3 regions of the Streptomyces sclerotialus genome follow, and region 1 is predicted to be linked to each of the others. Evidence: predicted binding sites of a transcription regulator. Region 1 holds the regulator's gene; each other region holds the start of a gene.
The links. The regulator HrcA, encoded in region 1, represses chaperone genes, less so after heat shock. The targets are predictions, from matches to a motif close to TTNGCACTCNGNNNNNCNGAGTGCNAA.
Positions count from the first base shown of each region.

Region 2: a site for HrcA is predicted at 6,148-6,174, ahead of groES (co-chaperone GroES). Genes of this name have one in related genera too.
Region 3: a site for HrcA is predicted at 6,640-6,666, ahead of groL (chaperonin GroEL). Genes of this name have one in related genera too.

Region 1 covers NZ_JBFOHP010000002.1:2,938,002-2,948,383, forward strand. Annotated here, with positions in the region: gene AAC944_RS13130 (ribonuclease Z) at 1-102, opposite strand, end outside; gene AAC944_RS13135 (histidine triad nucleotide-binding protein) at 127-486, opposite strand; gene AAC944_RS13140 (hypothetical protein) at 557-1,474, opposite strand; gene AAC944_RS13145 (OsmC family protein) at 1,615-2,043, shown strand; gene AAC944_RS13150 (16S rRNA (uracil(1498)-N(3))-methyltransferase) at 2,086-2,829, opposite strand; gene AAC944_RS13155 (nitronate monooxygenase) at 2,826-3,932, opposite strand; gene dnaJ (molecular chaperone DnaJ) at 4,006-5,139, opposite strand; gene hrcA (heat-inducible transcriptional repressor HrcA) at 5,140-6,156, opposite strand; gene AAC944_RS13170 (MBL fold metallo-hydrolase) at 6,441-7,175, shown strand; gene AAC944_RS13175 (DUF3097 domain-containing protein) at 7,215-8,051, shown strand; gene AAC944_RS13180 (Uma2 family endonuclease) at 8,029-8,607, opposite strand; gene hemW (radical SAM family heme chaperone HemW) at 8,708-9,940, opposite strand; gene AAC944_RS13190 (SpoIIE family protein phosphatase) at 9,987-10,382, opposite strand, start outside.
Region 2 covers NZ_JBFOHP010000002.1:3,796,747-3,807,128, reverse strand. Annotated here, with positions in the region: gene AAC944_RS16815 (alpha/beta fold hydrolase) at 1-630, shown strand, start outside; gene tsaE (tRNA (adenosine(37)-N6)-threonylcarbamoyltransferase complex ATPase subunit type 1 TsaE) at 723-1,241, shown strand; gene AAC944_RS16805 (hypothetical protein) at 1,408-1,668, shown strand; gene AAC944_RS16800 (hypothetical protein) at 1,821-2,405, opposite strand; gene tsaB (tRNA (adenosine(37)-N6)-threonylcarbamoyltransferase complex dimerization subunit type 1 TsaB) at 2,548-3,237, shown strand; gene rimI (ribosomal protein S18-alanine N-acetyltransferase) at 3,276-3,746, shown strand; gene tsaD (tRNA (adenosine(37)-N6)-threonylcarbamoyltransferase complex transferase subunit TsaD) at 3,739-4,881, shown strand; gene AAC944_RS16780 (THUMP-like domain-containing protein) at 4,916-6,112, opposite strand; gene groES (co-chaperone GroES) at 6,321-6,629, shown strand; gene groL (chaperonin GroEL) at 6,759-8,381, shown strand; gene AAC944_RS16765 (SDR family NAD(P)-dependent oxidoreductase) at 8,454-9,227, opposite strand; gene AAC944_RS16760 (LysR family transcriptional regulator) at 9,475-10,382, shown strand, end outside.
Region 3 covers NZ_JBFOHP010000002.1:4,845,835-4,856,216, forward strand. Annotated here, with positions in the region: gene AAC944_RS21580 (DUF3263 domain-containing protein) at 1-202, shown strand, start outside; gene otsB (trehalose-phosphatase) at 271-1,146, shown strand; gene AAC944_RS21590 (alpha,alpha-trehalose-phosphate synthase (UDP-forming)) at 1,294-2,775, opposite strand; gene AAC944_RS21595 (glucosyl-3-phosphoglycerate synthase) at 2,910-3,875, opposite strand; SAM riboswitch class I at 4,056-4,214, shown strand; gene thrC (threonine synthase) at 4,232-5,515, shown strand; gene AAC944_RS21605 (MoaD/ThiS family protein) at 5,584-5,862, shown strand; gene AAC944_RS21610 (cold-shock protein) at 6,319-6,522, shown strand; gene groL (chaperonin GroEL) at 6,821-8,443, shown strand; gene AAC944_RS21620 (PTS transporter subunit EIIC) at 8,563-10,245, opposite strand; gene murQ (N-acetylmuramic acid 6-phosphate etherase) at 10,367-10,382, opposite strand, start outside.

The sequences.
Region 1 (10,382 bases):
CAGGCCCTCGCCGTCCCAGCGCAGCAGGTAGCCGTTGTGGTTGCGGTGCCGGGTGGGCACCTGGCTGGCGGTGCCGAGGACGACCAGTTCACGTACGGACAAGGTGCTGATCCGCTCCGGTGGCCGTTATCCGGGGGGCCAGTTGAGGCCGCGGCCGCCGAGCACGTGGGCGTGCGCGTGGAAGACGGTCTGGCCGGCGCCCGTGCCGGTGTTGAAGACGATGCGGAAGCCGGTGCCGTCGACCTTGTCCTCCGCGGCGACCTCGCCCGCCTCGCGCAGCACGTCGGCGGCGACCTGCGGCTCGGCGGCCGCCAGCGACGCGGCGTCCGGGTGGTGGGACTTGGGGATCACCAGGACGTGGGTGGGCGCCTGGGGGTTGATGTCGCGGAAGGCGACGGTCGTCTCGGTCTCTCGGACGATCGTGGCGGGCACCTCGCGCGCCACGATCTTGCAGAACAGGCAGTCGGCCTGCGGTTCTCCCGCCACCGGTGCGCTCCTCACGGGTCGTCGGCTCGTACGACCCGCATCGTACCGATCAGGGACCGGCCGGCCGTCACTAGCGTGCCACCCAGGTGCCGGAACGGTCCTTCGAACCGTCGCCCTGGTCGTCGTTGCCGCCGTTGTCGTCGTGGTTGTCGCTGCCGTCGTGGTCGTCGTTACCGCCGTTGTCCTTGTGGTCGCCACCGTCGCCGTGGTCGTCGTGCCACTTGCCGTCGTCGTGGCCGTTGTCGTCGTGGCCGCCGTCGGGGCAGTCGTCGTGGCCGCCGTTCCAGTCCCCGTCGCCGTTGTCGCCGTTGCCGTCGTCGCCGTTGCCGTCGTCGCCGTTCCCGCCGCCGTTGTCGTTGCCGTTCTCGTTGTCGCCGCCACCGCCGCCGCTGTTGCCGTCGTCGCTGCCGCCGCCACCGCTGTTGTCGTTGTCGCCGCCGCCCCCGCCGCCGTTGTCGCCGCCGGGGTTGTCGCCGCCGCCCCCGCCGCTGTTGTCGCCGCCGGGGTTGTCGTCACGGGCGGGGTTGGAGTCCGGGTTCGAGTTCGGCTGTTCCGTACCTCCGGCGGCCGGGGCGTTGCAGTTGCCGATGGTGTTCGTACGGAAGATCACCCGGTCGCCGACCCGCGCGGTGAGGCCACTGCCCTCCACGCACCGGCCGTTGACCTCCCTGGTCACATTCCCTCGGATGGTGATCCGCTCGCCGCTGGCGCTCTCGCCCTGGCAGTCGACCCTGGCGCTGCCGCCGCCCGCGCCGGGGGTGGCCTCCGGTGCGCCGCCGTTCGGCGCCGACGCCGTACAGCTGAGCCAGCGGACGTCGACGCTCTCCCACTCCAGTGCCCGCGTCCCCTGGCGGTCCGTCGTCACCGCTATCGCGGATGTGTTGGAGTAGCCGGACGGCTCACACGCCGCTGTTCCGGCGGCCACCGCACCCGCGGCACCCGCCGCTGCCAACGCCCGTAACCAACGGCCCCGCACGCGTCCCTTCATGCCCCGCAGCGTGCCATCGCCGCCACGCGGCCCGACAGGCCCGCTCCGGCCAACTCCGCGCGGCGCTCCCCCGGCCGGCCCGACCATCACTAACCTGGGCCGCGAAAAGTTGAGTTCCGCCACATACGGGAGCGACCCACATGGCAACGACGCGCACGGCCAAGACCCACTGGGAAGGCAACCTGCTGGAGGGCAAGGGCCAGGTGGCCCTGGACTCCTCCGGCATCGGTACGTACGACGTGAACTGGCCGGCCCGCGCCGAGCAGCCGAACGGCACGACCAGCCCCGAGGAGCTGATCGCGGCGGCCCACTCCTCCTGCTACTCCATGGCGTTCTCGCACGGCCTGGCGGGCAAGGGCTACACCGTCGAGACGGTCGACACCCAGGCCGATGTCACCTTCCAGCCCGGCGAGGGCATCACCGGCATCGTGCTGACCGTGAAGGCCAGTGTCCCCGGCCTGTCGGAGAACGACTTCCAGGCGGCGGCCGAGGACGCCAAGAAGAACTGCCCGGTCAGCCAGGCCCTGGCGGGCGTCAAGAACATCACGCTCAACGCCACGCTGATCTGACACCACCCGATCCGGCGCGCAAGGCCGTACGGCCCGCGGGGCTCAGTCCCAGCGGCCCGTGCGGCCCAGCAGCAGTGCCGTGGCGGCCGTGCCGGCCGTGGAGGTCCGCAGGACGCTCGCGCCCAGCCGGTACGGCTTCGCCCCGGCCGCCGCGAACAGCTCCAGCTCCTCCGGCGAGACGCCGCCCTCGGGCCCGACGACGAGCACGATGCCGCCGTCGGCGGGGAGTTCGGCGCGGGCCAGCGGCTCGCTGCCCTCCTCGTGCAGTACGGCGGCGAAGGCCGCACCGGACAGCAGCTCCGCCACGCCCTTCGTCGACGCGGCCGCCGCGACCTCGGGGAACGTCAGCCTGCGTGCCTGCTTCCCGGCTTCCCGCGCCGTGTTGCGCCACTTCGTCAGCGACTTGGCGCCCCGCTCGCCCTTCCACTGCGTCACGCAGCGGGCCGCCTGCCACGGCACGATCGCGTCCACGCCGGTCTCGGTCATGGTCTCCACGGCCAGTTCGCCGCGGTCGCCCTTGGGCAGCGCCTGGACGACCGTGATGCGCGGCCGCGGCGGCTCCTCGGTCCGTACGTCCGTCACCGCGACGTCCAGCCGGTCCTTGCCCTCGACCGCGGCGACCGTCCCGTACGCGCCCGTGCCCGCGCCGTCCGTCAGCACGATCTCCTCACCGACGCGCAGCCGCCGAACGGACACCGCGTGCCGTCCCTCGGGGCCGTCCAGGGTGAGGGCCACGCCCGGCGCGGCGCCGGCCAGCGAGTCGACGAGGAAGACCGGGGCGGTCACGGGGCACTCCCAAGGGATCCGGGTCCGGCGGGGCCGGAGGGGTTCGACACGGCACGTGCCGCGGCCAGTTCGGCCACCAGCACCTCCATCAGGTCTGCCGCGGGCAGCCGCCGGGCCAGCCGGTGGCCCTGGCCCGCCCACAGGTTCATGGCCTGCGGGTCACCGGCCTGCGCCGCGGCCTTGCGGACCGGCGAGGTGAGGTGGTGGACGGCCGGATAGGCGGCCGGGGCGTACGGGCCGTGCTCGCGCAGGAAACGGTTCACCAACCCGCGGGCCGGGCGCCCGGAGAACGCCCGGGTCAGCTCCGTACGGGCGAACAGCGGGTCGGTCAGGGCCTGCTTGTGCAGCGGGTGGGCGCCGGATTCGGGGCAGGCCAGGAACGCCGTACCGAGCTGCGCCGACACCGCGCCCGCCGCCAGCACGGCGGCTATCTGCGCGCCGCGCATCAGCCCGCCCGCCGCGATCACCGGCAGCCGGACGGCCTCGCGGACCTCGGCGATCAGCGTCAGCAGGCCGACGCCCGCGCCGGTGCCGTCGCTCTGCGGGTCGTCGCGGTGGGTGCCCTGATGGCCGCCCGCCTCCGTGCCCTGAACGCACACGGCGTCGGCACCGGCCTCCTGCGCGGCCCGCGCCTCGGCGGCCGTGGTGACCGTCACGACGGTGTACGTGCCTACCCGGGCCAGGGATTCCACGGTCTCGGCTGTGGGGCAGCCGAAAGTGAAGGAGACGACCGGTACCGGGTCCTCACGCAGGATGGCGAGCTTGGCGTCGTAGTCGTCGTCGGTGGCGCCGTGGGCGTCACCGAGCGCGGTCCCGTACCAGGTCTCCTCGCCCGCGAGCTGCTCGCGGTAGACCTCGACGGCCGCGTCGTCCGCGAGCTCGGGCTGCGGCATGAAGAGGTTCACGCCGAAGGGGCGGCCGGTCAGCCCGCGCAGCCGCTCGATCTCCTGGTACATGCCGTCGGCCGTCTTGTATCCGGCGGCGAGGAAGCCCAGGCCGCCGGCGGCGCTGACGGCCGCGGCCAGCTCGGGACACGAGGCGCCGCCGGCCATGGGCGCCTGCACGATCGGGTGAGGGCTCAGCTCGGTCAGCGCGGTGGGCATGCCCACATCGTGTCACGCGTCACGGCCGCCCCCCGAATCGGGGAGCGACCGTGTACACAGCGTTCAGCGCCTCTCATCGTCCGTTGAAGGCATCTTTCAACCGCGAGAACAGCCCCTGCTGGCCCGGCTGGAACTGGCCCGTCGGGCGTTCCTCGCCGCGGAGCTTGGCGAGCCGGCGCAGCAGCTCCTCCTGCTCCGGGTCGAGCTTGCCCGGGGTCTGGACCTCGACGTGGACGACCAGGTCACCGCGGCCGCCACCGCGCAGGTGCGTGATGCCGCAGCCGTGCAGCGGGATGGACTGGCCGGACTGGGTGCCGGGCCGGATGTCGACGTCGCGTACCCCGTCCAGCGTCTCCAGCGGACACTTCGTGCCCAGCGCCGCCGCGGTCATCGGGATGGTGACCGTGCAGTGCAGGTCGTCGCCGCGCCGCTGGAAGACCGGGTGCGCGACCTCGTGGATCTCGACGTACAGGTCACCGGCCGGGCCGCCGCCGGGGCCGACCTCGCCCTCGCCCGCGAGCTGGATGCGGGTGCCGTTGTCCACACCGGCCGGGATCTTGACGGTGAGCGTACGGCGCGACCGGATGCGGCCGTCGCCCGCGCACTCGGGGCACGGGGTCGGCACGACCGTGCCGAAGCCCTGGCACTGCGGACAGGGCCGGGAGGTCATGACCTGGCCCAGGAAGGACCGGGTGACCTGCGAGACCTCACCGCGACCGCGGCACATGTCACAGGTCTGCGCGGAGGTGCCGGGCGCGGCGCCCTCGCCGGAGCAGGTCGTGCACACCACGGCGGTGTCGACCTGGATGTCCTTGGTCGTACCGAACGCGGCCTCGTTCAGCTCCACGTCCAGCCGGATCATGGCGTCCTGGCCGCGGCGGGTGCGCGAGCGCGGCCCGCGCTGCGACGCCGTGCCGAAGAACGCGTCCATGATGTCGGAGAAGTTGCCGAAGCCCGCGCCGAAGCCGCCGGCACCGGCGCCGCCGCCCTGGGAGTTCGGGTCCCCGCCGAGGTCGTAGACCTGCTTCTTCTGCGGGTCCGACAGCACCTCGTAAGCGGCGTTGATCTCCTTGAACCGCTCCTGGGTCTTGGGATCCGGGTTCACGTCCGGGTGCAGCTCGCGCGCCAGCCGCCGGAAAGCCTTCTTGATCTGGTCCTGCGAGGCGTCGCGGCTGACACCGAGGACCGCGTAGTAGTCCGTGGCCACTTACGACTCCGCCAGGATCTGTCCGACGTAACGTGCCACTGCGCGTACCGCTCCCATCGTTCCGGGGTAGTCCATGCGGGTCGGTCCGACCACGCCGAGTTTGGCGACTGCCTCGTCGCCCGAACCGTAGCCGACGGCGACGACCGATGTGGAAGTGAGGCCTTCGTGAGCGTTCTCGTGCCCGATGCGCACGGTCATGCTCGAATCCTTGGCTTCTCCCAGCAGCTTGAGCAGCACGACCTGCTCCTCAAGTGCCTCCAGCACCGGCCGGATCGTCAGCGGGAAATCATGTCCGAAGCGCGTGAGATTGGCGGTACCGCCGATCATCAGCCGCTCCTCGGTCTCCTCCACCAGAGTTTCCAGCAACACCGACAGCACTGTCGAGACCGTGCCCCGGTCCTCCGTCTCGAAGGACTCGGGAAGGTCCTGCACCAGCTGCGGCACGTCGGTGAACCGGCGTCCCACGACACGGCTGTTGAGCCGGGCCCGCAGGTCCGCCAGAGACGTTTCGCCGAACGGCGCGGGGCAGTCGATCATGCGCTGCTCGACCCGTCCGGTATCGGTGATCAGGACGAGCATCAGCCGGGCCGGTGCCAGCGACAGCAGTTCCACGTGCCGGACGGTGGACCGGGTCAGCGAGGGGTACTGCACCACCGCGACCTGCCGGGTCAGCTGCGCGAGCAGCCGCACCGTACGGGCCACGACGTCGTCGAGGTCCACCGCGCTGTCGAGGAAGCTGTGGATCGCCTTGCGCTCGGGACCCGACAGCGGCTTGACCGCCGCCAGCTTGTCGACGAAGAGGCGGTAACCCTTGTCGGTGGGGATACGGCCGGCGCTGGTGTGGGGCTGCGCGATGTAGCCCTCGTCCTCCAGCGCGGCCATGTCGTTACGGACGGTGGCCGGTGAGACGCCGAGGTGGTGGCGCTCCGTGAGCGCCTTGGAGCCGACCGGCTCCTCGGTGCCGACGTAGTCCTGGACGATGGCACGCAGCACTTCGAGTCTGCGTTCGCTGAGCATCGCGCACACCTCCAGTCCCGCGCTTTTCCCAGGCCGTCTCCGGCCGCCTGACCGGGGCCGCAGGTCCGGCCGGGGTCCGACCGTCCCTGGCACTCGACCGGTCCGAGTGCCAAACCCCGGTCCAGTGTACGGCCGGGTAGCACGGCCAGGGCAAGGCCGGGCGACACGGCTCGCGGCCCGGCGGGCCACCGTATCGCGCCGGGACCGGTCCATGCCCCCGGGATCCGCCCAGGTCAGCCGGGCGGCCGCGCGCGATTTCCCGGTATCCGGGCTAGCGTCGCGGTATGGGCACGACTTGGGAAGAGGCAGGCTGGGAGCGGCTCGCGGACGGCGTCGCACGCCGTCGGCTGCCGGGCTGGGACGCCACCGTCGGGGTCGTGGCCGGCACCACCGGCGTCCTCATGATCGACACGGGGTCCGGGCTGCGCGAGGGCGCGGAGCTGCGCCGCCAGGTGCGCGAGGTGCTCGGCCGTGAGGTGACCCACATCGCCCTCACCCATCCGCACTTCGATCATGTGCTCGGCACGGCGGCGTTCGCGGGCGTGACCGTCTTCGGCGCGACCGGGCTCGCCGAGCTGCTGCGGCGCGAGCCGGAGGCGCTGCTCGGCGACGCGGTACGCAACGGGGCCGATCCCGGCGCGACCGCCGAGGCCGTGGACATCGTGGTGGTCCCGGAGCACGCGGTGTGCGGCGAACGCACCCTGGAGCTCGGCGACCGCCGCGTCCTGCTGGCCAACGTCGGGCCCGGGCACACCGCGCACGACCTGGCGGTCTGCGTACGGTGCGGGCCCGGCGAGCCGGAGATCGTCTTCTGCGGCGACCTCGTCGAGGAGTCGGGCGAGCCGCAGGCCGGCCCCGACGCGCTGCCCGCGTGCTGGCCGGGGGCGCTGGACCGGCTGCTCTCCCTCGGGGGCGAGGACGCGCGGTACGTCCCCGGGCACGGCGCCGTCGTGGATGCCCGCTTCGTCCGTGCCCAGCGCGACGAGCTCGCCCGCCGCTTCGGCGTGTCGCCCGTCTAGCCCACCCGAGGGGCGCCGTCCGCGCATATCGTCTGTCGAATGCGCAGCAGACAGTACGGTCCCGACCTCACTCCCCCATGGAAGAAGCAGCGCCCCGCGCCCGAGGTGCCGGCCGAGCCCGATCTCGTCGTCGAAGAGGTCGCCACCGGCTTCTGCGGGGCCGTCATCCGCTGCGAGAAGACCGCCGAGGGACCGACGGTCACCCTGGAGGACCGCTTCGGCAAGCACCGGGTCTTCCCGATGACGCCCCGCGGCTTCCTCCTGGAGGGCAAGGTCGTCACCCTCGTTCGCCCCTCCGCCGCGTCCGCACGCCCCCAGGGACCGCAGCGCACCGCCTCGGGCTCCCTCGCCGTGCCCGGCGCCCGCGCCCGGGTCGCCCGCGCCGGCCGCATCTACGTCGAGGGCCGCCACGACGCGGAACTGGTCGAACGCGTCTGGGGTGACGACCTGCGCATCGAAGGCGTCGTGGTGGAGTACCTGGAGGGCGTCGACGCTCTTCCTTCGATCGTCCGCTCCTTCTCCCCCGGCCCGGACGCCCGCCTCGGCGTCCTCGTCGACCACCTGGTGCCCGGCTCCAAGGAGTCCCGCATCGCCGCGTCGGTCACGGACGCGAACGTCCTGATCGTCGGCCATCCGTACATCGACATCTGGGAGGCCGTGAAGCCGGCGTCCGTCGGCATCCCCGCCTGGCCGTCCGTCCCGCGCGGCCAGGACTGGAAGACGGGCGTCTGCCGGGCCCTCGGCTGGCCGGAGAACACGGGGGCCGCGTGGCAGCGGATCCTCGGCTCGGTGCGTACGTACAAAGACCTTGAGCCGGCGCTGCTGGGGCGGGTGGAGGAGCTGATCGACTTTGTTACGGCCGGCGATGGCGCCTGACCTTCGGCAGTGTGCCGAAGCCGCTGGTGTCCAATTCGATGCCGAGCATGTCAAGTGGCACCGGGGCGCCGAACTTGACCGTCCGCTCCACCTCATAGTCGGCTTGCTCGCCCTTGCCTGTCGGTTCGGTGAGCAGGAGGCACTCGGCCTCGAACGGATCGATGATCAGGTACGCGGGCACCGATCCAGCGGCGTAGATGGAACGCTTGACGCCATAGTCCGCGTCGCCGGTGCTCTTGGAGACGACCTCCACCAGCAACGTGACGGCCGGGGAGGGGATGAGGCGGCCCGGCCCCTCGACAGCCCCCTTCTCGAACACTACGAGATCCGGCTGCGGCTCACTGCTCTCGCCGGGGATGGCAATGTCTTGGGTCTGGAGACGGTGCCAACGCTCCCGTGGGATCTGGTCCTGAACATCCTGCACGATCCAGTTGTGGACCCGATCGGGCCCCGCCATCATCACGATGTTCCCCCGCAAGAGCTCGATCTTGTACCCCTCGAAGAGCTCGGGGTGCTCGTCGAATACAGCGATCATGCGCTCGTCCACAGCGGTCATCTCCGTGGTCCTCCACATTCGCCGCGTGCTGTCGGCGGCAGCCTAGGGACAGCGTAGGCAACGTCACTCGGAAACTGCAGCAGTTCACTCCCGCGAGTGATCAGTCCACCAGATCCCGCACCACCGCGTCCGCGAGGAGGCGGCCGCGGAGGGTGAGGACGGCGCGGCCCTCCTCGTACGGGCCGGGCTCCAGGAGGCCGTCGGAGAGGGCCTCCTCCGCTGCCGCGAGACCCGCCGGGCGCAGCAGCTCCAACGGACACCCCGCCGCCAGCCGCAGCTCCAGCAGGATGCGCTCCACCCGGCGGTCCTCGTCCGCCAGGACTTCGCGGCCCGCGCCCGGCGACCGGCCCTCGCTCAGCGCCTGCGCGTACGCGCCCGGGTGCTTCACGTTCCACCAGCGGACGCCGCCGACGTGGCTGTGCGCGCCGGGGCCCGCGCCCCACCAGTCGGCGCCGGTCCAGTACAGCTCGTTGTGGCGGCAGCGGGCCGGCTCGGACGTGGCCCAGTTGGAGACCTCGTACCAGGTGAAGCCCGCGGCGGTCAGGGTCTCCTCGGCGATGAGGTAACGGTCGGCGTGCTCGTCGTCGTCCGTCATCGGGACCTCGCCGCGGCGGATGCGGCGGGCGAGCTGGGTGCCTTCCTCCACGATGAGCGCGTACGCGGAGACGTGGTCGGGGCCCGCGCCGACCGCCGCGTCCAGGGAGGCCCGCCAGTCGTCGTCGGACTCACCGGGCGTGCCGTAGATCAGGTCCAGGTTGACGTGGTCGAAGCCGGCCGCGCGGGCCTCGGCGACGCAGGCCTCGGGGCGGCCCGGGGTGTGCGTACGGTCCAGGATCTTGAGGACGTGCTGCCGGGCGCTCTGCATGCCGAAGGAGACCCGGTTGAAGCCGCCCGCGCGGAGTTCCGCGAGGTAGCGCGGGTCGACGGACTCCGGGTTCGCCTCGGTGGTGATCTCCGCGTCCGGCGTGAAGCCGAATTCGTCGCGAATGGCGGCGAGCATGCGGGAGAGGTCGGCGGCCGGCAGCAGCGTGGGCGTACCGCCGCCGACGAAGACCGTCTCGACCTGGCGGGGGTCCGCGCCGAGGATCTTGCGGGCCTGCCGGATCTCCTCGATCAGGGTGTCGGCGTAGTTCTCGCGCGAGGCGAGCGCACCGCCGGAACCGCGCAGCTCGTTCGCGGTGTAGGTGTTGAAGTCGCAGTATCCGCAGCGGGTCGCGCAGTACGGCACGTGCAGATAGAACCCGAGCGGCCGCTCGCCCGCTCCGTCCAGGGCGGAGGCGGGCAGCGCCCCGTCCTCGGGCATGGGCTCGCCGTCGGGGAGTGCAGAAGGCATACGTCCATTGTCCGGTACTCGGCGAGTGCCCCCTTCCGCCGTCCCGCTACGGCCGCAGCGCCTGGAGGACCAGCAGCGCCAGGTCGTCGTCCGGCGGGGTCGGCCCGAAGGCGTGCACCCGGCTCCGGAGGTGTTCGGCGACGCCGTCGGCGCCCAGCCCCGCGCACTCCGCCAGGGCCTGCGCGAGCCCGTCCTCGTCGTCGAAGAGCCGCCCGCCCGAGCGCCGCTCGGTCACGCCGTCGGTGACGCACAGCAGCGTCTCCCCGGGCGCGAGGTCGAAGGACTCGCTCTCGTACGCCGTGTCCTCCAGGACGCCGAGCAGCATCTGCGGCCCGGCGACCGCCCGTACCGTGCCGTCCGTACCGAGGACCAGCGGCAGCGGGTGCCCCGCGCTGGCGATCGTGCAGCGCGCTCCCCCGGCCCCGCCCTCGTGCGGGACGAT
Region 2 (10,382 bases), 860 kb from region 1:
CACTCCATGGGCGGCATGACGGTGATGGCGCTCGCGGACCACTTCCCGGAGTACGTCGCCGAGCGGGTGGTCGGCGTCGGCCTGATCGGCACGTCGGCCGGGCGGCTGAGCGAGATCGCCTCCTTCGGTCTGCCGTCGCTCGGCGTGAAGGCGCTGCACCGGTTCGCGCCGGGCGTGCTGAAGGCGCTGGGCGCGCAGAGCGAGCTGGTCGAGAAGGGCCGGCGGGCGACGGCCGACCTCTTCGCGGGGCTGGTGAAGCGGTACTCCTTCGGCGCGCCGAAGGACGTGGACCCGGGGGTCGCGCGGTTCGCCGAGCGGCTGATCGAGGCGACGCCGATCGACGTCGTCGCGGAGTTCTTCCCGGCGTTCGCGGTGCACGACAAGACGGCGGCGCTGGCGGCCTACGACGGCGTACCGGCGCTCGTACTGGCCGGCGACCGCGACCTGATCACACCGCCGGAGCACAGCCGCGCGATCGGCGACCTGCTCCCGGCCGCCGAGCTGGTCTGCGTACCGGACGGCGGCCACCTGGTCATGCTGGAACACCCCGAACTGGTCAACGGCCACCTGACGACCCTGGTCGAGCGCGCCGCGACGGAATCCCGGGCCTGGCGCCCGGCACGGGCCTAGCAGGGGCGGCGCCGGCCGAGTGCCGGCCGGGCGGAGGCGGGGCGCCGCCGCCGTGGCGCGCGGTGTACGCGCGGCCTCGTACCATCGGCGGCATGAGCACCACCGACGCCATCACGCAGGTAACCGTCAAGTCTCCGGACCGGATGCAGGAGTTGGGCCGGCGGCTCGCCGGCCTGCTGCGCCCGGGGGATCTGGTGCTGCTGACCGGGGAGCTCGGCGCGGGCAAGACGACGCTGACCCGGGGCCTGGGCGAGGGCCTGGGCGTACGCGGCGCCGTCACCTCGCCGACCTTCGTCATCGCCCGGGTGCATCCCTCGCTGCACGTCGGCCCGCCCCTGGTGCACGTCGACGCCTACCGGCTCGGCGGCGGCCTGGAGGAGATGGAGGACCTGGACCTGGACGTCTCGCTGCCGGAGTCCGTGGTCGTCGTGGAGTGGGGCGAGGGCAAGGTCGAGGAGCTGTCCGAGGACCGGCTGCACGTCGTCATCGCGCGTGCGGTGGGCGCCGAGGCGGCCGCGTCGGGTGACGAGGACGACGTCCGCGAGGTGACGGTCACGGGCGTCGGCGCGCGCTGGGCGGGCTGCGACCTGAGCGTGCTGCAGGAGCTCTGAGCAGGGCGGGCCCGCGGCCCTTTCCGGGGCGGCGGGCTCCGTAGTTTCCGACAAGCCGTCGGGAAGATGTTGCGTCGGCGGTGCCGGGCGTGGTCACATGGAGGGAGAGAGCCGGTTAGGTCTACCTAACCATGCCCGCTCGCCCCAGGATTCCCGGGAGGCATCCATGTCGGCCCACCAGTCCCTCGCCGCGGCGGCCCGCCGCGACGACAGCGAACCGTCTCCGTTCCGGCGCGAGGACGGCCCCCGGCCGACGATGAACGAGCTCCTGGCGTCCTGTGCCGCCGCCAGCGCGGTCTCCACGCCCCCGGGCGCCCCCGAGGCCACGGCCGGCGCCGAGGACCGCGGCGAGGGCCGTGCCGACGGCTGTATCGAGCCCCAGGGCGAGGACGCCCGCCTGCCGGGCAGCGGCCGCGACGCGGCCTAACGGCCGCCGGGACCGTCGGGACCGCTCAGCGGTCCGGCGCCCGCGCTCCGGCGTGAGCCGTCCACTCGCGACCGCGACGATCCGTAGTCCGTACGGGTGAAACATCAGTTCGCGGCGGCGCCCTGCGCCGTACGGGTGCCGCCGCGGAGCGGCTACGGGACGACGACGACCTTCGTGCCGACCGTGGCGAACTTCCACATCGCCGCGCCGTCGGCGCGCTTCTCGCGGACGCCGCCCGTCTTCTTCTGCTGCGCGTCCGGCTGCGGCATCGACCCGTCGACCGCCGCGCTGAAGCCGACCACCACGTTGTCGACCGTGGCGAACCGCACGACGTTCTCGATCGGGATCCCGTCGGAACCGGTCACGCTCGCCGAGCGCGTGGTCACCGAGTACGCCCCGGGCGCCGGGCTGACCGTGCTCGGGACGACCTCGTACGTGCGCAGGACCTGCTCCTTCGGACCGATCAGCCACACCCGCCGGGAGTCCAGCGCGTACACCACGCGCTTCCCCGTACCGGAGTGCGCCGGCACCGCGGTCTCCCGCTTCTCCTTCTCCGCCGCCGACTCCTCGGGCTTCTGCTGCCCCGACGGCGTGGGCGACGCCGAGACGCCCTTGGCGGAGCGGACCGGCTTCAGCGGGTCGGAGGCGTCGGCCGAGGCCTGGAAGGCCAGGAAGCCGACCGCGGCCAGTGCCATCACGGTGAGAGCCGTCACGATCGAGCTGCTCCTAGCGGCCACCGCCGTGCCACCTTTCCGTACGGGTCCGTACGCGTCCGAGGTCCGAAAGCCGGCACGCGACGTGCCGGAGTCCCAGCACGCAGCGTACCGGCGAGCGCAGCACCCGGCAGGGCGGTGTCCGCCGCGCCGTAGTCTTGAGGACGTGCTGCTGCTTGCCCTTGACACCGCAACCCCCGCCGTCTCCGCCGCGCTGCTCAGCTGCGACCCCGCCCCGGACGGCGGTACGGCCGCCCCGCGCGTGCTCGCCGAGGCCCGCGAGGTGGACGCCCGCCGCCACGGTGAACTGCTGCTGCCCGCCGTCGACCGGGTGCTCGGCGAGGCCGGAGTGAAGCTCGACGCGGTCACCGACATCGCCGTGGGCGTCGGTCCCGGCCCGTACACCGGGCTGCGCGTCGGCCTGGTCACCGCCGCCACCTTCGGCGCGGCCCTGGACGTGCCCGTGCACGGCCTGTGCTCGCTGGACGGCATCGCGTACGCCTCCGGGCTCACGGAACCCTTCGTGGTGGCGACGGACGCGCGCCGCAAGGAGGTCTACTGGGCCCGCTACGGCGACTTCCGTACCCGGCTGACCGAGCCCGCCGTCGACCGCCCGGCCGACATCGCCGAGCAGGTCGCCGGGGTGCCGGCGGTGGGCGCCGGCGCCGTGCTGTACGACGGCACCTTCGACGGCGTACGGGCGGACGGACCCGAGCACCAGTCGGCGGCGGCGCTCGGCGCGCTCGCCGCCGAGAAGCTGGCCCGGGGCGAGACACTGCTGCCCCCGCGGCCGCTGTACCTGCGGCGGCCGGACGCGCAGGTCCCCGCCAACTACAAGGTGGTCACCCCCAAGTGACCGCCCACGCCGACCAGCCCGCCGCCGTGCTGCGCGAGATGCGCTGGTGGGACATCGAGCCGGTGCTGGCGCTGGAGGAGGAGCTGTTCCCCGAGGACGCCTGGTCGCGCGGGATGTTCTGGTCCGAGCTGGCACACGCCCGCGGGCCCGGCGCGAACCGCCACTACACCGTCGCCGAGCGGGACGGCCGGCTCGTCGGCTACGCCGGACTCGCCGCCGTCGACGGCACCGGCGACGTCCAGACCATCGCCACCGCCCGCGACCAGTGGGGCTCCGGGCTCGGCGGCCGGCTCCTCGCCGACCTGCTCACCGCCGCCACCGCCTTCGAGTGCCACGAAGTCCTCCTCGAAGTGCGCGTCGACAACCTCCGTGCCCAGCGGCTGTACGAACGCTTCGGCTTCGAGCCCATCGGCTTCCGCCGCGGCTACTACCAGCCGGGCAACGTCGATGCCCTGGTCATGCGCTACACCTCCGAATCCCTCGTACAAGGAACACCGATCAATGGCTGACGAACCGCTCGTCCTCGGCATCGAGACCTCCTGCGACGAAACCGGTGTCGGCATCGTCCGCGGTCACACCCTGCTGGCCGACGCCATCGCCTCCAGCGTCGACGAACACGCCCGCTTCGGCGGCGTCGTCCCCGAGGTCGCCTCCCGCGCGCACCTGGAGGCGATGGTGCCCACCATCCAGCGCGCCCTGAAGGAGGCCGGCGTCGCCGCCTCCGACCTGGACGGCATCGCGGTCACGGCGGGGCCAGGACTCGCCGGCGCCCTGCTCGTCGGCACCTCGGCGGCCAAGGCGTACGCGTACGCGCTGGGCAAGCCGCTGTACGGCGTCAACCACCTCGCCTCGCACATCTGCGTCGACCAGCTCGAACACGGCGCGCTGCCCGAGCCGACGATGGCGCTGCTGGTCTCCGGCGGCCACTCCTCGCTGCTGCTCGCGCCGGACATCACCTCCGACGTACGGCCGCTGGGCTCGACGATCGACGACGCGGCGGGCGAGGCGTTCGACAAGGTCGCCCGCGTGCTGAACCTCGGCTTCCCCGGCGGCCCGGTCATCGACCGGATGGCCCGCGAGGGCGACCCGGAGGCCATCGCGTTCCCGCGCGGCCTGACCGGCTCCCGCGACCCGAAGTACGACTTCTCCTTCTCCGGCCTGAAGACCGCCGTGGCCCGCTGGATCGAGGCCAAGCGGGCAGCGGGCGAGGAGGTGCCGGTGGCGGACGTCTCCGCGTCCTTCCAGGAGGCCGTCGTGGACGTGCTGACCCGGAAGGCCGTCCGGGCCTGCAAGGACCACGGTGTGGACCACCTGATGATCGGCGGCGGCGTGGCGGCCAACTCCCGGCTGCGCGCGATGGCCGAGCGGCGCTGCGAGGACGCGGGCATCACGCTGCGCGTGCCGCGCCCGAAGCTGTGCACGGACAACGGTGCGATGGTCGCGGCCCTCGGCGCCGAGATGGTCGCCCGGAACCGCCCGCACTCCGCCTGGGAGCTGTCCGCCGACTCCTCCCTCCCGGTCACCGAGCCGCACGTCCCGGCCCCGGGCCACGAGCACCGGCACGGCGTCCCGCACTCCCACCACGGCCACGGGCACAGCCACGATCACGTGCACGAGGTCAGCAAGGACAACCTGTACTCGTGATCAGTCTGTACCTGTGATCGGCCGGTACTCGTGATCAGCCGTCGACGGGCTTCGCGGGCTGCCCGACGAGCATCGTCGGGGCGCCCGCGACGCGGGTGAGGAGCACCGTGGCCGCGTTCGGGCCGCGCAGCTTGACCTTGCGGCGGATCTCCTCCGGTTCGACGGCGGAGCCGCGCTTCTTGACCGTCAGCACGCCGATCTCGCGTTCCCGGAGGAGTGCCTTGAGCTTCTTCAGGTTGAAGGGCAGCTCGTCGGTGATCTCGTAGGCGGCGGCGTACGGGGTGGGGCGCAGCTCGTCGGCGGTGACGTACGCGATGGTCTCGTCGATCAGGCCGCCGTCGAGCTCGGCCGCGGCCTCCGCGACCAGGTGCGCGCGGATGACAGCGCCGTCCGGTTCGTACACATAGCGGCCCACGGGGCGTACGGGCGGGTCGGGGAGCGGGGCCGTGGTGCGGAGCGCGGCGCCCGAGGGCAGCAGGGTCGCCCGCATCTCGCCCGGCTCCGTGCCGAACCAGAGCACCGCCTCCTTCACGTCGCCGCCGTCCGAGATCCACTCCGCGGCGGCGTCCTCGGGGATCGCCTCGTGGGGGATGCCGGGCGCGATCTTCAGCGCGGCGCGCGGGGCCTTGCGGGCCGCCTCGATCGCCCAGGAGAGGGGCGGGGAGTACGCCTCGGGGTCGAAGACGCGGCCGCGGCCGCCACGCCGCGCCGGGTCCACGAAGACGGCGTCGTACGGGCTCGTGTCGATCTCCGTGACGTCCGCGCAGCGCACCTCGATGAGGTCGGACAGGCCGAGCGCCTCGGCGTTGGCGCGGGCCACCTCCGCCGTGAGCGGGTCGTGGTCCACCGCCAGGGCGCTGATGCCCGCCCGGGCGTACGCGATCGCGTCGCCGCCGATGCCGCAGCACAGGTCGGCGACGCTGCGTACGCCCAGCTCCGCGAGGCGGGCCGCGCGGTGCACGGCGACGGTGCGGCGGGTGGACTGCTCGACGCCGTTCGGGGTGAAGAACATCCGGTACGCGTCCTCGGCGCCGAACTTCGCGACCGCCCGCTGCCGCAGCCGGGCCTGGCCCAGGGCCGCCGACACCAGGCCGGCGGGGTGCTCGCGGCGCAGCCGGGTGGCGGTGGCGAGCTCCTGGGCGGGGTCGTGGTCGCGGAGGCCGGCCAGCAGGGTCCGGCCTTCATCGGTGAGCAGCGCGGAGAAGGCGTCGAGAGGGTTCACCCGTCCCATTCTGGGGCAGGTCGTGGATCTCTTTGCGAGCCACGTTGGCACTCCGCTTGACCGAGTGCTAACCGCGTCATAGTCTCGGCGCTGGCACTCACCACTGGAGAGTGCCAAACACAGCGACGGGCAGGTCCGGCACCCGCGACGACGGATCCACCTGGTCGCCACCTCAGACAGTTAACCCCGTGAGATCTCCGAAGGGGGAGGTCGGATCGTGACGACCGCCAGCTCCAAGGTTGCCATCAAGCCGCTCGAGGACCGCATCGTGGTCCAGCCGCTCGACGCCGAGCAGACCACGGCTTCGGGCCTGGTCATTCCGGACACCGCCAAGGAGAAGCCCCAGGAGGGCGTCGTCCTGGCCGTGGGCCCGGGCCGCTTCGAGGACGGCAACCGTCTTCCGCTCGACGTTTCCGTCGGCGACGTCGTGCTCTACAGCAAGTACGGCGGCACCGAGGTGAAGTACAACGGCGAGGAGTACCTCGTCCTCTCGGCTCGCGACGTTCTCGCGATCGTCGAGAAGTAAGCCGGGACCTGGGTTTCCCCAGGCCGACGCTTCACCCCAGCTGTTCTGATCTGCGCCCCTGGTTCCCGCGTCTCACCACCCGGGGCAGGGGCGCATTTCGTTGAGAGTACGACTAAGGACACGTAACTCATGGCGAAGATTCTGAAGTTCGACGAGGACGCCCGTCGCGCCCTCGAGCGCGGCGTCAACAAGCTTGCCGACACGGTCAAGGTGACGATCGGCCCCAAGGGCCGCAACGTCGTCATCGACAAGAAGTTCGGCGCCCCCACCATCACCAACGACGGTGTCACCATCGCCCGTGAGGTCGAGGTCGACGACCCGTACGAGAACCTCGGCGCCCAGCTGGTGAAGGAGGTGGCGACCAAGACCAACGACATCGCTGGTGACGGCACCACCACCGCCACCGTCCTGGCCCAGGCGCTGGTCCGCGAGGGTCTGCGCAACGTCGCCGCCGGTGCCTCCCCGGCCGCCCTGAAGAAGGGCATCGACGCCGCCGTCAAGGCCGTGTCCGACGACCTGCTCTCGACGGCCCGCCCGATCGACGAGAAGTCCGACATCGCCGCCGTCGCCGGCCTGTCCGCCCAGGACAAGCAGGTCGGCGAGCTCATCGCCGAGGCGATGGACAAGGTCGGCAAGGACGGTGTCATCACCGTCGAGGAGTCCAACACCTTCGGCCTGGAGCTCGACTTCACCGAGGGCATGGCCTTCGACAAGGGCTACCTCTCCCCGTACATGGTCACCGACCAGGAGCGGATGGAGGCCGTCCTCGAGGACCCGTACATCCTCATCCACCAGGGCAAGATCTCCTCGATCCAGGACCTGCTGCCGCTGCTGGAGAAGGTCATCCAGGCCGGCTCCTCCAAGCCGCTGCTGATCATCGCCGAGGACGTCGAGGGCGAGGCCCTGTCGACCCTCGTCGTCAACAAGATCCGCGGCACTTTCAACGCCGTCGCCGTGAAGGCCCCCGGCTTCGGTGACCGCCGCAAGGCGATGCTCGGCGACATGGCCACCCTCACCGGTGCCACCGTCATCGCCGAGGAGGTCGGCCTCAAGCTCGACCAGGCCGGTCTGGACGTGCTGGGCACCGCCCGCCGCGTGACCGTCACCAAGGACGACACCACCATCGTCGACGGTGGCGGCAAGGCCGAGGACGTGGCCGGCCGCGTCGCGCAGATCAAGGCCGAGATCGAGACCACCGACTCGGACTGGGACCGCGAGAAGCTCCAGGAGCGCCTCGCCAAGCTCGCCGGTGGCGTCTGCGTCATCCGCGTGGGTGCGGCCACCGAGGTCGAGCTCAAGGAGAAGAAGCACCGTCTGGAGGACGCCATCTCCGCGACCCGCGCCGCGGTCGAGGAGGGCATCGTCTCCGGTGGTGGCTCCGCCCTGGTCCACGCCGTCAAGGTGCTCGAGGGCAACCTCGGCAAGGAGGGCGACGAGGCCACCGGTGTCGCCGTCGTCCGCCGCGCCGCCGTCGAGCCGCTGCGCTGGATCGCCGAGAACGCCGGCCTGGAGGGCTACGTCATCACCTCCAAGGTGGCCGAGCTCGACAAGGGCAACGGCTTCAACGCCGCCACCGGCGAGTACGGCGACCTGGTGAAGGCCGGCGTCATCGACCCGGTCAAGGTCACCCGCTCCGCCCTGGAGAACGCCGCCTCCATCGCCTCCCTGCTGCTCACGACCGAGACCCTGGTCGTCGAGAAGAAGGAAGAGGAGGAGGCCGAGGCCGGTCACGGTCACGGCCACGCGCACTGAGTGAGCTGACTCCACAACGAGGCCCGGCCCCCGATGGGGAGCCGGGCCTCGGGCTTTCCGGTACCCGACCGGCTACTGCGGCCCGTACTTCCGCCCCGTCCGGGACGTGACGCCGCCCAGGAGGTTGCGCGGGGCGAGCTTCACGACGCCCATCAGGGCCTTGTACCGCGGGTCGGGGATGGAGAGGGAACGGCCGCGGGCCAGGTCCTTCATCGCGGCGTCCACCAGATTGTCCGCGTCCAGCCACATCCAGCCGGGGATGTTGTCGGTGCCCATCCCGGCGCGCTCGTGGAATTCGGTACGGACGAAGCCCGGGCACAGGGCCATCAGCCGCACCCCGCTGCCCGCCAGATCGCGCGCCGCGCCCTGGGTGAACTGCACGACCCACGCCTTGCTCGCGCCGTACGTCCCGCGCGGTACGAAGGCCGCGACCGAGGCGACGTTGACGACCCCGCCGCGCCGCCGCTCGCGCATCCCCTTCACCGCCGCCGAGGTCAGCCGGAGCACCGCCTCGCAGTGCACCTTCAGCATCGCCAGCTCGTCGGCCATCGGGACGTCCAGGAACTCGCCCTTGTTGCCGAAGCCCGCGTTGTTGACCAGCAGGTCCACCGGGTGCTTGCGGTCGTCGAGCCGCTTCTCGACGGCCTCGATGCCCTCCTCCGTCGCCAGGTCGGCGGTCAGCACACCGACCTCGACGCCGTGCCGGTCGTGCAGTTCGGCCGCGTGCTCGCGCAGCTTCTCTTCGTTACGGGCCACCAGCACCAGGTTGTGTCCGTCGGCCGCCAGCCGGCGCGCGAACGCCGCTCCGATGCCCGCCGTCGCTCCCGTGACCAATGCAGTCGTCATAAGAGAACGCTATCTGTCCGGCGGGGCCCCGCCGGGCCCGGCACCCGCCGTGCGGGTGACCGACCCACCGTCAGTTGCCCTGCCCCGCCCGCCACTTCCCTGCCGCGTACCGTACGTATCCAGCCCAGTAGCGGTCGTCTTCGCGCCGAAAAGTCCACCCGTGCGGCCCGCCCGGCACGGATCGTGGCGCTCCAAAGCGGTGACCGATAATTCCGGCTCCGCCCCAAGTAGTGCTTATGCTTGAGGAATGATCGAGGCCCGTCATCTCCGCGTGCTGCGCGCCGTCGCCCGGACCGGCTCCTTCTCCGCCGCCGCACGGGAGCTCGGCTGCACCCAGCCCGCCGTCTCCCAGCAGATCAAGGCGCTCGAACACGCGGCGGGTACGCCACTGATCATCCGTGCCGGCCGCGAGATGCGCCTCACCGAGGCGGGCGAGGCCCTCGTACGGCACGCCGTCGGCATCCTCGCCGGGCTCACCGCGGCCGAGGAGGAGGTCGCGGCGATCGCCGGGCTGCGCGCCGGACGGGTGCGGCTGGTGTCCTTCCCCTCCGGCAGCTCGACCCTGGTGCCCACCGCGCTGGCCGCGATGCGGGCCGCGCACCCGGGTACGGCGGTCTCGCTGGACGAGGCGGAGCCGCCGCGCTCCATCGAGATGCTGCGCGGCGGGGACTGCGAGATCGCGCTGGCCTTCCGCTACCCCGAGGTGCCGGGCGCCGACCCGGCCGCCGAGTCCGAGTGGGACGACCTGATCGTCCGCCGGGTGCTCACGGACCGGCTGGTGGGGCTCGTACCGGAGCGGCACCGGTTCGCCGAAGTGGGCCGGGCCGGCTTCGCCGAGCTGGCCGAGGAGCCGTGGATCGCGGGCTGCCCGCGCTGCCGCCGCCACCTGGTCTCGGTCTGCGAGAGCGCCGGTTTCACGCCCCGCATCGACTTCGCGACCGACGACTACCCGGCGGTGATCGGCCTGGTCGGCGCGGGGCTGGGTGTCGCCGCGCTGCCGGAGCTGGCGCTGGCCTCCGTACGCCCCAAGGGCGCGCGGACGGTCCTGCTGGAGCCGGTCGTGCAGCGCGAGATCGTGGCACTCACCCTGCCGGACCTGGCCCAGGTCCCGGCGGTGACGGCCATGCTCGACCAGCTGGCCGCCGCGGGCGGCCG
Region 3 (10,382 bases), 1.9 Mb from region 1:
GGCCGTGCTCGCCGTGGAGCGCCGCTCCTGGGCCGGGCCCGGCGCCAAGGAGCGCGCCGTACGCGAGCGGCTCGGCATCTCGCCGACCCGCTACTACCAGCTGCTCAACGCCCTCCTGGACGATCCCCGCGCGCTCGCCCACGACCCTGTGACGGTGAACCGGCTGCGCCGGGTGCGGGAGGAGCGGCGGGCCCGTCGCTGAGCCGGTGCCGCGCGCGGCCTGCCGGATCTCCCCTCCGCACACCCTGCCTCACCGATAGGCTCGGCCCCATGGGCAGCCCTGAGAACCTCCTCGCGCAGCCGGTGTCCGAAGCGGGCCGCGCGGGCCTGGCCACCCTCCTCGCCCGGCCCGCCGAAGCCGTCGTCGCGCTCGACTTCGACGGCACCCTCGCCGACATCGTCCCCGACCCCGAACAGGCCCGCGCGCACCCAGGAGTCGTCCGGGCGCTCGCCCGGCTCGCCCCCCTGCTGCGCGCCGTCGTCGTGATCACCGGCCGCCCGGCGGAGACGGCCGTACGGCTCGGCGGCTTCGCCGAAGCGGACGGCCTGGACCACCTCGTGGTCCTCGGGCACTACGGCGCGGAGCGCTGGGAGGCGGCCACCGGCCGCGTCGAGGCGCCCGAGCCGCCGCCCGGCGTCGCCGCCGCGACCGCCGAGCTGCCCGCGCTGCTGGAGCGCTCCGGCGCCTGGCGCGGCGAGCCGGTCGAGGCCGCCATCGAGACCAAGGGCGGCCGGGCCGTCGCCGTGCACACCCGGCGCACCGCCGACCCGCAGGGCACCTTCGAAGGGCTGCGCGCGCCGCTGGCCGAGCTCGCCGAGCGGCACGGCCTGATCGTCGAGCCGGGCCGCTTCGTCCTGGAGCTGCGCCCGCCCGGCGTCGACAAGGGCGTCGCGCTCACGTCGTACCTCCGCGAGGTCGGTGCCGGCGCGGTCCTCTACGCCGGTGACGACCTCGGGGACCTGGCCGCGTACGCAGCCGTCGACGCGCTCCGCGCCGAGGGGACGGCCGGGGTGCTGGTGTGCAGCTCGGCGACGGTCGGCGAGGGCGCCGAGGAACTGGCGGACCGCGCCGACCTGGTCGTACCGGGCCCGGCGGGGGTCGTCGAACTGCTGACGAGCCTGGCAGAGGCGCTGGCGCGCGCCTGAGGCAACGCCCCGCAGGGGCGCAGCCTCAGGCGCGGGGAACCGCGCGAGCGACCGCGACGGCGGGTCAGCCGGCGAAGCACCGCCCGGGGCACCCGGAACCGGGGGCCGGCCACAGACCGTGGCGCCCGCGCGCCCGGAGAACCGGCCTCAGGCCGAGAGCGCGCGGAGCTGGTCCAGGAACCACTGCGTGGGCGGCAGCGCCGTCGCCGCCATGGCCAGCCGCTTCGAGCGGTCGGCGCGCTCGTCCTGGGGCATCGTCAGGGCTTCGTGCAGCGCCCCGGCCGTGGCCTCGACGTCGTACGGATTGATCACCAGCGCGTCGTCCGCCAGCTCCGCGCAGGCCCCGGCCTCCCGGGACAGCACCAGCGCGCAGCCCGCCTCCGACACCACCGGCACCTCCTTCGCGACCAGGTTCATGCCGTCGCGGATGGGGTTGACCAGCGCGACGTCGGCGAGCCGGTAGGCGGCCAGGGAGCGCGCGAAGTCGTCCTTCACGTGCAGCACGACCGGCAGCCAGCCGTCCGTGCCGAACTCGTCGTTGATCTCCCCGGCCAGCCGCGAGACCTCCTCGGTGTACTCCCGGTACACCGCCAGGTCCTGCCGCGACGGATAGGCGAACGCTATGTGGACCACCCGGCCGCGCCACTCCGGCCGGTCGGTCAGCAGCCGCCGGTACGCCAGCAGCCCGCGCACGATGTTCTTCGACAGCTCCGTGCGGTCCACCCGCACGATCGTCTTCCGCGGCGCATCGTCCTCGTCGGTGCCGATCTGCGCGCGCAGGTCCGCCAGCCGGTCGTCGACGTCCGGCTGCCGGGACCGGTCGCGCAGGAAGTCCGCGTCGGCACCCAGGCCGTGCACGCCGAGCCGGGTGGTCCGGCCCTCGTACGTGACGCGCAGGCCCGCGTCCCCGTCCCGCGCCACCTCGGCACCCAGCACCGCCGCGCAGCACTCGGCGAACGCCTCGGCCCAGCGGCGGGTCAGGAACGCCGCCCGGTCGCCGCCCAGGACGCCGCGCAGCACCTGCGCCGCGACGTCGTCCGGCAGCAGCCGGAAGTAGTCCGGCGGCGCCCACGGGGTGTGCGAGAAGTGGCCGATGCGCAGGTCCGGGCGGCGCTCGCGGAGCAGCCCCGGGACCAGCGTGAGGTGGTAGTCCTGCACGAGGACGGCGGCGCCCGGCGCGGCGGACTCGGCGAGCGCGTCGGCGAAGGCGGCGTTGTACGCCTCGTACGCCGCCCACTGGCCGCGGAAGTCCGCGTCGAACGCCGGCTCCAGCGGCGTCTGGTACAGCAGGTGGTGGACGAACCACAGCACGGAGTTGGCGATGCCGTTGTACGCGTCGGCGAACACCCCGGGCGGGATGTCCAGCATCCGGACGGACTGCCCGCCGGTGTCGGCGGGGTCCAGCAGCCCGTCACCGGCGGCGGCCCGCCGGGCCGCCTCCCGGTCGCCGTCGCCGAGGGCGGCACACACCCAGACGGCTCCGGCGTCGGAGCCGATCGCGGACAGGCCGGAGACCAGTCCGCCGCCGCCGCGCCGGGAGGTGAGCGTGCCGTCCTCGCCCAGGGCGTAGGAGACCGGGCCGCGGTTGGACGCGACGAGAACCTGGGCACCTGAGCTGGAGGAGACCATGCCGATGACCTAACCCGCCACAGATCCGCTCAAACGTACGGCCCGCAGCGCGTCGCGGGCGCAGCCGCACGTCGGGCGCCGCGCGCGGCCCGTGGCCAGGACCGGAGAGCCGGACCGCTCACGGGCCGCGGGCCTCAGGCCGCCCGCCGCGCCTCGTACTCCGGTACGCCGCGCATCGGCGGCCGCTCCTCGGTGTCCACGTCGGTCGTACGCGGGACGAAGCCGCCCGACTCGCCCCGGTCGAACTGGGTGAGCCGGGGCCGTACGAGGTGCCCGCGCGCCAGCCGCAGCTGGGCGGTGCGGTAGATCGCCGCGGCCATCCTGCCCAAGGCCTGCCCGTCCTGGTGCCGGTGCTTGCGCACCCCCACGTCCACCTGCGCCAGCGCGTCCAGGCCGACCGTGTGCAGCGCGTCGACCAGCAGTCCCAGCTCGACGCCGTACCCGACGGGGAAGGGCAGCCGCTCCAGCAGCGAGCGGCGCGCCGCGTACTCGCCGCCCAGCGGCTGGACGAAGCCGGCCAGCTGCGGCCAGTGCAGATTGAGCAGCGGGCGGGCCACCAGCTCGGTGACCCGGCCGCCCTGGCCCGCCCTGGGACCGCCGGCCTCGCCGCCCAGCGGCCGGTCGTACATGGCCTTCACGAACTGCACGTCCGGGTCGGTCAGCAGCGGCCCGACGATCCCGGACACGAAGTCCGCGGAGAACTCGCGCAGGTCGGCGTCGACGAAACAGACGATGTCGCCGCTGGTCACCAGCAGCGAGCGCCACAGCACCTCGCCCTTGCCGGGCACCGTCGCCAGCCGGGGCAGGATCGCGTCGCGGTGCACGACCCGGGCGCCGGCCGCGGCCGCGACCTCGGAGGTGCGGTCGGTGGAGCCGGAGTCCACCACGACCAGCTCATCGACCAGCGGCACCGCGTCGGACATCAGGTCACGGCGGATGATCTCCACGATCGTGCCGACCGTGGCTTCCTCGTCGAGCGCGGGCAGCACGACGCTGACCGTCCGCCCCGTACGGCTCTTCGCGGCCAACAGCTGGTCGAGCGGTCGGTCGGCGGCGGACCAGGAGCGTCCGGCCAGCCAGCGCTCCACCTCTTCCAGCACGTATCCGTCTCCTTTTGCTACGCGTCTGAGCCATCCGGCTACGCGATGTGAGCCATCTCGCGGTTCGGACGGCTATCTCAACCGTCCACCCCTTCGGTTACAGTCTTGAACAACGCGGATGACCACCGCATGCCGGGGTCACCGCTGAACAAATGCCTGCCTTTCGCACGCAGGCCATACCGCTCATCCAGAGGGGCAGAGGGATACGGCCCGTTGAAGCCCCGGCAACCCTCCAGCCGGTCTTGCCGCCAGGACGCTGATGTCCGCCGCGCGAGGCTCCCGGCTAGGGAAGGTGCCAAATCCGTCTCACGGCGAGATGCGTCGTGAGGAAGATGAGGAGAAAGGGCCTCGCCTCCATGGCTGTGCAAGCTGCTGAGAACACCGCTACCTCCGTCTCCCTCGGTCCCGCCGCGGCGCTGTCCTGCCGCGAGTGCGGCACCCGCTTCCCGCTCGGCCCGATCTTCGCGTGCCAGGAATGTTTCGGGCCGCTCGAAGTGGCCTACGACCTGCCGAGCGGCGACCCCGAGGGCCTCCGGAAGCAGATCGAGGCCGGTCCGGACAACATCTGGCGGTACGCGCCGCTGCTGCCCGTCCCCGCGGACGTGGCCGACAAGCCCAACCTGAACCCCGGCTTCACCAAGCTGGTCAAGGCCGACCGCCTCGCCGCCGAGCTCGGCGTCACCGGCGGCCTGTACGTGAAGGACGACTCCGGCAACCCGACGCACTCCTTCAAGGACCGCGTCGTGGCCATCGCCGTCGAGGCGGCCCGCGCCTTCGGCTTCACCACCCTCTCCTGCTCCTCCACCGGCAACCTCGCCGGCGCCGTCGGCGCCGCAGCGCGCCGGGCCGGCTTCCGCTCCTGCGTGTTCATCCCGCACGACCTGGAGGCGGGCAAGGTCGTCATGGCCGCGGTGTACGGCGGCGACCTGGTCGGCATCGAGGGCAACTACGACGACGTCAACCGCTTCTGCTCCGAGCTCATCGGCGACCCGCTGGGCGAGGGCTGGGGCTTCGTGAACGTCAACCTCCGCCCGTACTACGGCGAGGGTTCCAAGACGCTCGCGTACGAGATCTGCGAGCAGCTGGGCTGGGAGCTGCCGGACCAGCTCGTCATCCCGATCGCTTCGGGCTCGCAGCTCACCAAGATCGACAAGGGGCTCAAGGAGCTGATCAAGCTCGGCCTGGTCGAGGACAAGCCGTACAAGATCTTCGGCGCCCAGGCCGAGGGCTGCTCGCCGGTGTCCACCGCCTTCAAGGCCGGCCACGACGTGGTCCGCCCGCAGAAGCCGAACACCATCGCCAAGTCGCTGGCCATCGGCAACCCGGCGGACGGCCCGTACGTGCTCGACATCGCCCGCCGCACCGGCGGCGCGGTCGAGGACGTCGACGACGAGCAGGTCGTGGACGCGATCAAGCTGCTGGCCCGCACCGAGGGCATCTTCGCGGAGACCGCGGGCGGCGTGACCGTCGGCGTCACCAAGAAGCTGATCGAGAACGGGCAGATCGACCCGGCGAAGTCGCTGGTCGTCCTGAACACCGGCGACGGCCTGAAGACGCTGGACGCAGTGGCGCCGACGACCGGCCCGACCGCGACCATCCGCCCGAGCCTGGACTCCTTCCGCGAGGCCGGCCTCGGCTGAGCCCCGGCCCCCGGCCGGAACGCTGCCCCGCACTCGTTGCCACTGAACCCGGAAGGCAGAGAAACACCATGAGCGTGAACGTCCGCATCCCCACCATCCTGCGCACCTACACCGGCGGCCGGGCCGAGGTGCCCGCCGAGGGCGCGAAGCTCTCCGAGGTCATCGCCGACCTGGAGAAGAACCACACCGGCATCGCGGCCCGCGTCCTGGACGACCAGGGCAAGCTGCGCCGCTTCGTGAACGTCTACGTCAACGACGACGACGTGCGTTTCGAGGGCGGTCTGGAGGCGGCGACGCCCGACGGCGCCAGCGTCTCGATCATCCCCGCGGTGGCGGGCGGCTGCTGAAAAGCTTCCGTACGCCCCTTTGCGCGCCCTGTGTGCGCCCCTTGTGCACCGTCCGGTGAATGACGGCACGCACTCCCCGGAATCGCCCCGTCCGCAGCAGAAGCGGACGGGGCGATTCCATGTCGTTAAAGGCGATACAGTTGAGGTGAATCCTCTTCGCGCGCGTGCCTGACGCATATGAGAACGCGACAAGATGTGCCCAAAGTGTGTGCGCAATTTGTCGCGTTGATGAGCTATGCCCGGCCCGGCTTGCCCAGAATTATCGCGACTTCGGCCGTTATCGGCGAATGGTCGTGGGCAGAATTCTCGTCCGATTGACCTGTTGCGCTGGGCATCGGTGCAGATACATTCAGCGGCGGTCGACGCGTTCCGGCGCACACCCTCCTTGGGGGTGAGGTCTGACCCGGGTCCGCGGAGTGCGGTCCTGCGCAAGGGCCAGCAATAGGGGAGTTAGGAATGGCTCAGGGCACCGTCAAGTGGTTCAACGCGGAGAAGGGGTACGGCTTCATCGCGGTCGACGGTGGTGCGGATGTTTTCGTCCACTACAGCGCGATTCAGATGGACGGCTACCGCACCCTTGAGGAAGGTCAGCGGGTCGAGTTCGAGATCTCGCAGGGCCAGAAGGGGCCGCAGGCGGACATGGTTCGCGTGGCCGGCTGAAGCGCCGACCGACTGCAGCGTACGGAGGCCCGTGCCCCCTTGAGGGGGTGCGGGCCTCTTGTTGTGAACGCGGTCGAGCCGCGAGCCCGTCGCCGCGGCAGCTCGCACCCCGAGCCGCTTGCACTCGAGGGGGTCGAGTGCTAATCATTGCGTTAGCACTCTGAAGGTGAGAGTGACAGAAGGACCGGGTCGGTGAGGCCCGTTGCCGGGTGGGGAAGGAACCACCAGGCGCAGGCCGTCCGTCGCGGGCGCCACGCGGTCCGGAGCAATCCACCCCTGTCCGGGAGGACCACTTCACATGGCCAAGATCATCGCGTTCGACGAGGAGGCACGGCGCGGTCTCGAGCGCGGGATGAACCAGCTCGCCGACGCCGTCAAGGTCACCCTTGGCCCCAAGGGCCGCAACGTCGTCCTTGAGAAGAAGTGGGGCGCCCCCACGATCACCAACGATGGTGTGTCCATCGCCAAGGAGATCGAGCTCGAGGACCCGTACGAGAAGATCGGCGCCGAGCTGGTCAAGGAGGTCGCGAAGAAGACGGACGACGTCGCCGGTGACGGCACGACGACCGCGACCGTCCTGGCCCAGGCCCTGGTCCGCGAGGGCCTGCGCAACGTCGCGGCCGGCGCCAACCCGATGGCCCTGAAGCGCGGCATCGAGAAGGCCGTCGAGGCCGTCTCCGCCGCCCTGCTGGAGCAGGCCAAGGACGTGGAGACCAAGGAGCAGATCGCCTCCACCGCCTCCATCTCCGCCGCCGACACCCAGATCGGCGAGCTCATCGCCGAGGCCATGGACAAGGTCGGCAAGGAAGGCGTCATCACCGTCGAGGAGTCCCAGACCTTCGGTCTGGAGCTGGAGCTCACCGAGGGTATGCGCTTCGACAAGGGCTACATCTCGGCGTACTTCGCCACCGACATGGAGCGTATGGAGGCGTCGCTCGACGACCCGTACATCCTGATCGTCAACTCCAAGATCTCCAACGTGAAGGACCTCCTTCCGCTGCTGGAGAAGGTCATGCAGTCGGGCAAGCCGCTGCTGATCATCGCGGAGGACGTCGAGGGCGAGGCGCTGTCCACCCTGGTCGTCAACAAGATCCGTGGCACCTTCAAGTCCGTCGCCGTGAAGGCCCCGGGCTTCGGTGACCGCCGCAAGGCCATGCTCGGCGACATCGCCATCCTCACCGGTGGCACCGTCATCTCCGAGGAGGTCGGCCTCAAGCTGGAGAACGCCGGTCTCGACCTGCTCGGCCGCGCCCGCAAGGTCGTCATCACCAAGGACGAGACCACCATCGTCGACGGTGCCGGTGACAGCGAGCAGGTTCAGGGCCGCGTCAACCAGATCCGCGCCGAGATCGAGAACTCGGACAGCGACTACGACCGCGAGAAGCTGCAGGAGCGCCTGGCGAAGCTCGCCGGCGGTGTTGCGGTCATCAAGGCCGGTGCCGCGACCGAGGTCGAGCTCAAGGAGCGCAAGCACCGCATCGAGGACGCCGTCCGCAACGCGAAGGCGGCCGTCGAGGAGGGCATCGTCGCCGGCGGTGGCGTGGCCCTGCTGCAGGCCTCCTCGGTCTTCGAGAAGCTCGAGCTCGAGGGCGACGAGGCCACCGGTGCCGCCGCTGTGAAGCTGGCCCTGGAGGCTCCGCTGAAGCAGATCTCCGTCAACGGCGGCCTCGAGGGCGGCGTTGTCGTGGAGAAGGTGCGCAACCTGACCGTGGGCCACGGCCTGAACGCCGCGACCGGCGAGTACGTCGACATGATCGCCGAGGGCATCATCGACCCCGCCAAGGTCACCCGCTCCGCGCTGCAGAACGCCGCCTCCATCGCGGCGCTGTTCCTCACCACCGAGGCCGTCATCGCCGACAAGCCGGAGAAGGCCGCCGCGGCCGCTCCGGGCGGCATGCCCGGCGGTGACATGGACTTCTGATCCACCCCTTCCGGGAACGGATCAGCTGTTCAGCTGCACGGACCGAGGGCGGCACTCCCACCATGGGGGTGCCGCCCTCGGGCGTTCGCACGGCTGTCGTGGCTGTCGTGGCCGCCGGGTCAGACGGACGCGGGCTCCTTCGCGGTGGAGGGCCCGCCGGCGGGGGCCGCGCCGGTCCCCGTGCCGCCGGCCACCGGGGACCGCGAAGCGTCGGAGTCGGCGTTCAGGTCGGTGAGCATCTGCTTGCTGAAGCCGAAGAAGTAGGTGGCCAGAAAGCCGACGACATAGCCGGCGAGCAGGCCGACGGCGTAGATCACGGCCGTCGCGCCCAGGTCGTGGTTGCCCTTGAGGAGCGGGAAGAGGGCCCAGCCGGAGGGGCCGATGGCGGTGGAGCCGACGGCCGTGCCGAGCTGGTTGAAGAGGCCGACGAACGCGCCGCCGAACGCCCCGCCGACGCAGGCCGTGACGAACGGCCGCCCGAGGGGGAGCGAGACGCCGTAGATCAGCGGCTCGCCGACGCCCAGGAAGCCGGCCGGGAGGGCGGACTTGATGGTCGTACGGATCGAGCCGTTGCGGGGGAGGCGGAGGTGGACGGCGATGGCGGCGCCGACCTGGCCCGCGCCCGCCATCGCGAGGATCGGCAGCAGGACGGTGTAGCTCTGCTGCTCGATGAGGGTGGTGTGGATCGGGATGAGGGCCTGGTGCAGGCCGAGCATCACCAGCGGGAGGAAGAGCCCGCCGAGGACGAAGCCGGCGAGCGCGCCGCCGTGGCCCAGCAGCCAGTTGGCGGCCGTACCGATCGCGGTGGACACCTCACCCGCGGCGTACATAAGGCCGAAGACCGTCACCAGGCCCGTGACGAGGACGGTGAGGGTCGGGGTGACCAGGACGTCGAGTGATTCGGGGACCCACTTACGGCACCACTTCTCGATGTGGGCCGCCAGTACGGCGGCGCCGAGCGCGCCGAGGACGCCGCCCTGGCCGGGGGAGAGCTGCTGGCCGAAGGCGGTGATGTGCGCGACGCCCGGGAAGACGATGATCGCCGCGACCGCGCCGCCGAGGATGGGCGTGCCGCCGAACTCCTTGGCGGTGTTGAAGCCGACGAAGACCGCGATCAGCGCCATGAAGCCGGAGGCGATGGCGGTCAGCGCGGGGACGAGGGCGGGCAGCCAGCCGAGGTTGGTCAGCAGGCCGTTGAAGCCCGCGATGATGCCGCAGCCGATGAGGGCGGGGATCAGCGGGACGAAGATGTTCGCGATCTTGCGGAGGAACAGCTTGAAGGGGGTGGCGTTGGCCGCCTTCCGCCGCGCCTTGATCGCGGCGCCCTGGGCGGCCAGCTCGTCGGCGGTGGTGGGAGCGGGGGCGCCGGGCGCGCCCTGACCGTCGGACGCACCAGGCATACCGGATGTACTAGATGTGCCGGACGTACCGGACGGGCCGGTGGCAGCAGCCGGGCCGGCGGTGGCGGCGGCCGGCTCGGGGGCGGCCGCCGCGGGCTCGGGGGCGGCCGCGCGCTCCTCCTCGACCAGCTCTTCGAAGAGAGGCGTGACGCGGGCGACCGTACCGGGGCCCAGCACGATCTGGTACGTGTCGTCCTCGACCACCCCCATGACGGCCGGCAGCGCCTTCAGCGCTTCGTCCTGGACCAGTGCACGGTCCTCGATGCCGAGGCGGAGCCGGGTCATGCAGTGCGCGACGGACGTGATGTTGGCAGCACCGCCCACGAGGGGCAGGAGCGCGGCGGCGGTGGCGCGGTTCTTGTCCGGGGAGCCGGAGTTCCCCTGAGGAGATGCAGAGGTCATGTGCAGGCGCTGTTCTGTCGGAGGGCTGCGCGTCGTTGCGCGGGGAGGATCGGGCGCCACTCCCGGAGGGAGGGCGCGGGCGGTCAGGCGTGGGCGGGGCGGTCAGTCCTGGGCGGGGCGGTCAGCCTTCCTGGGCG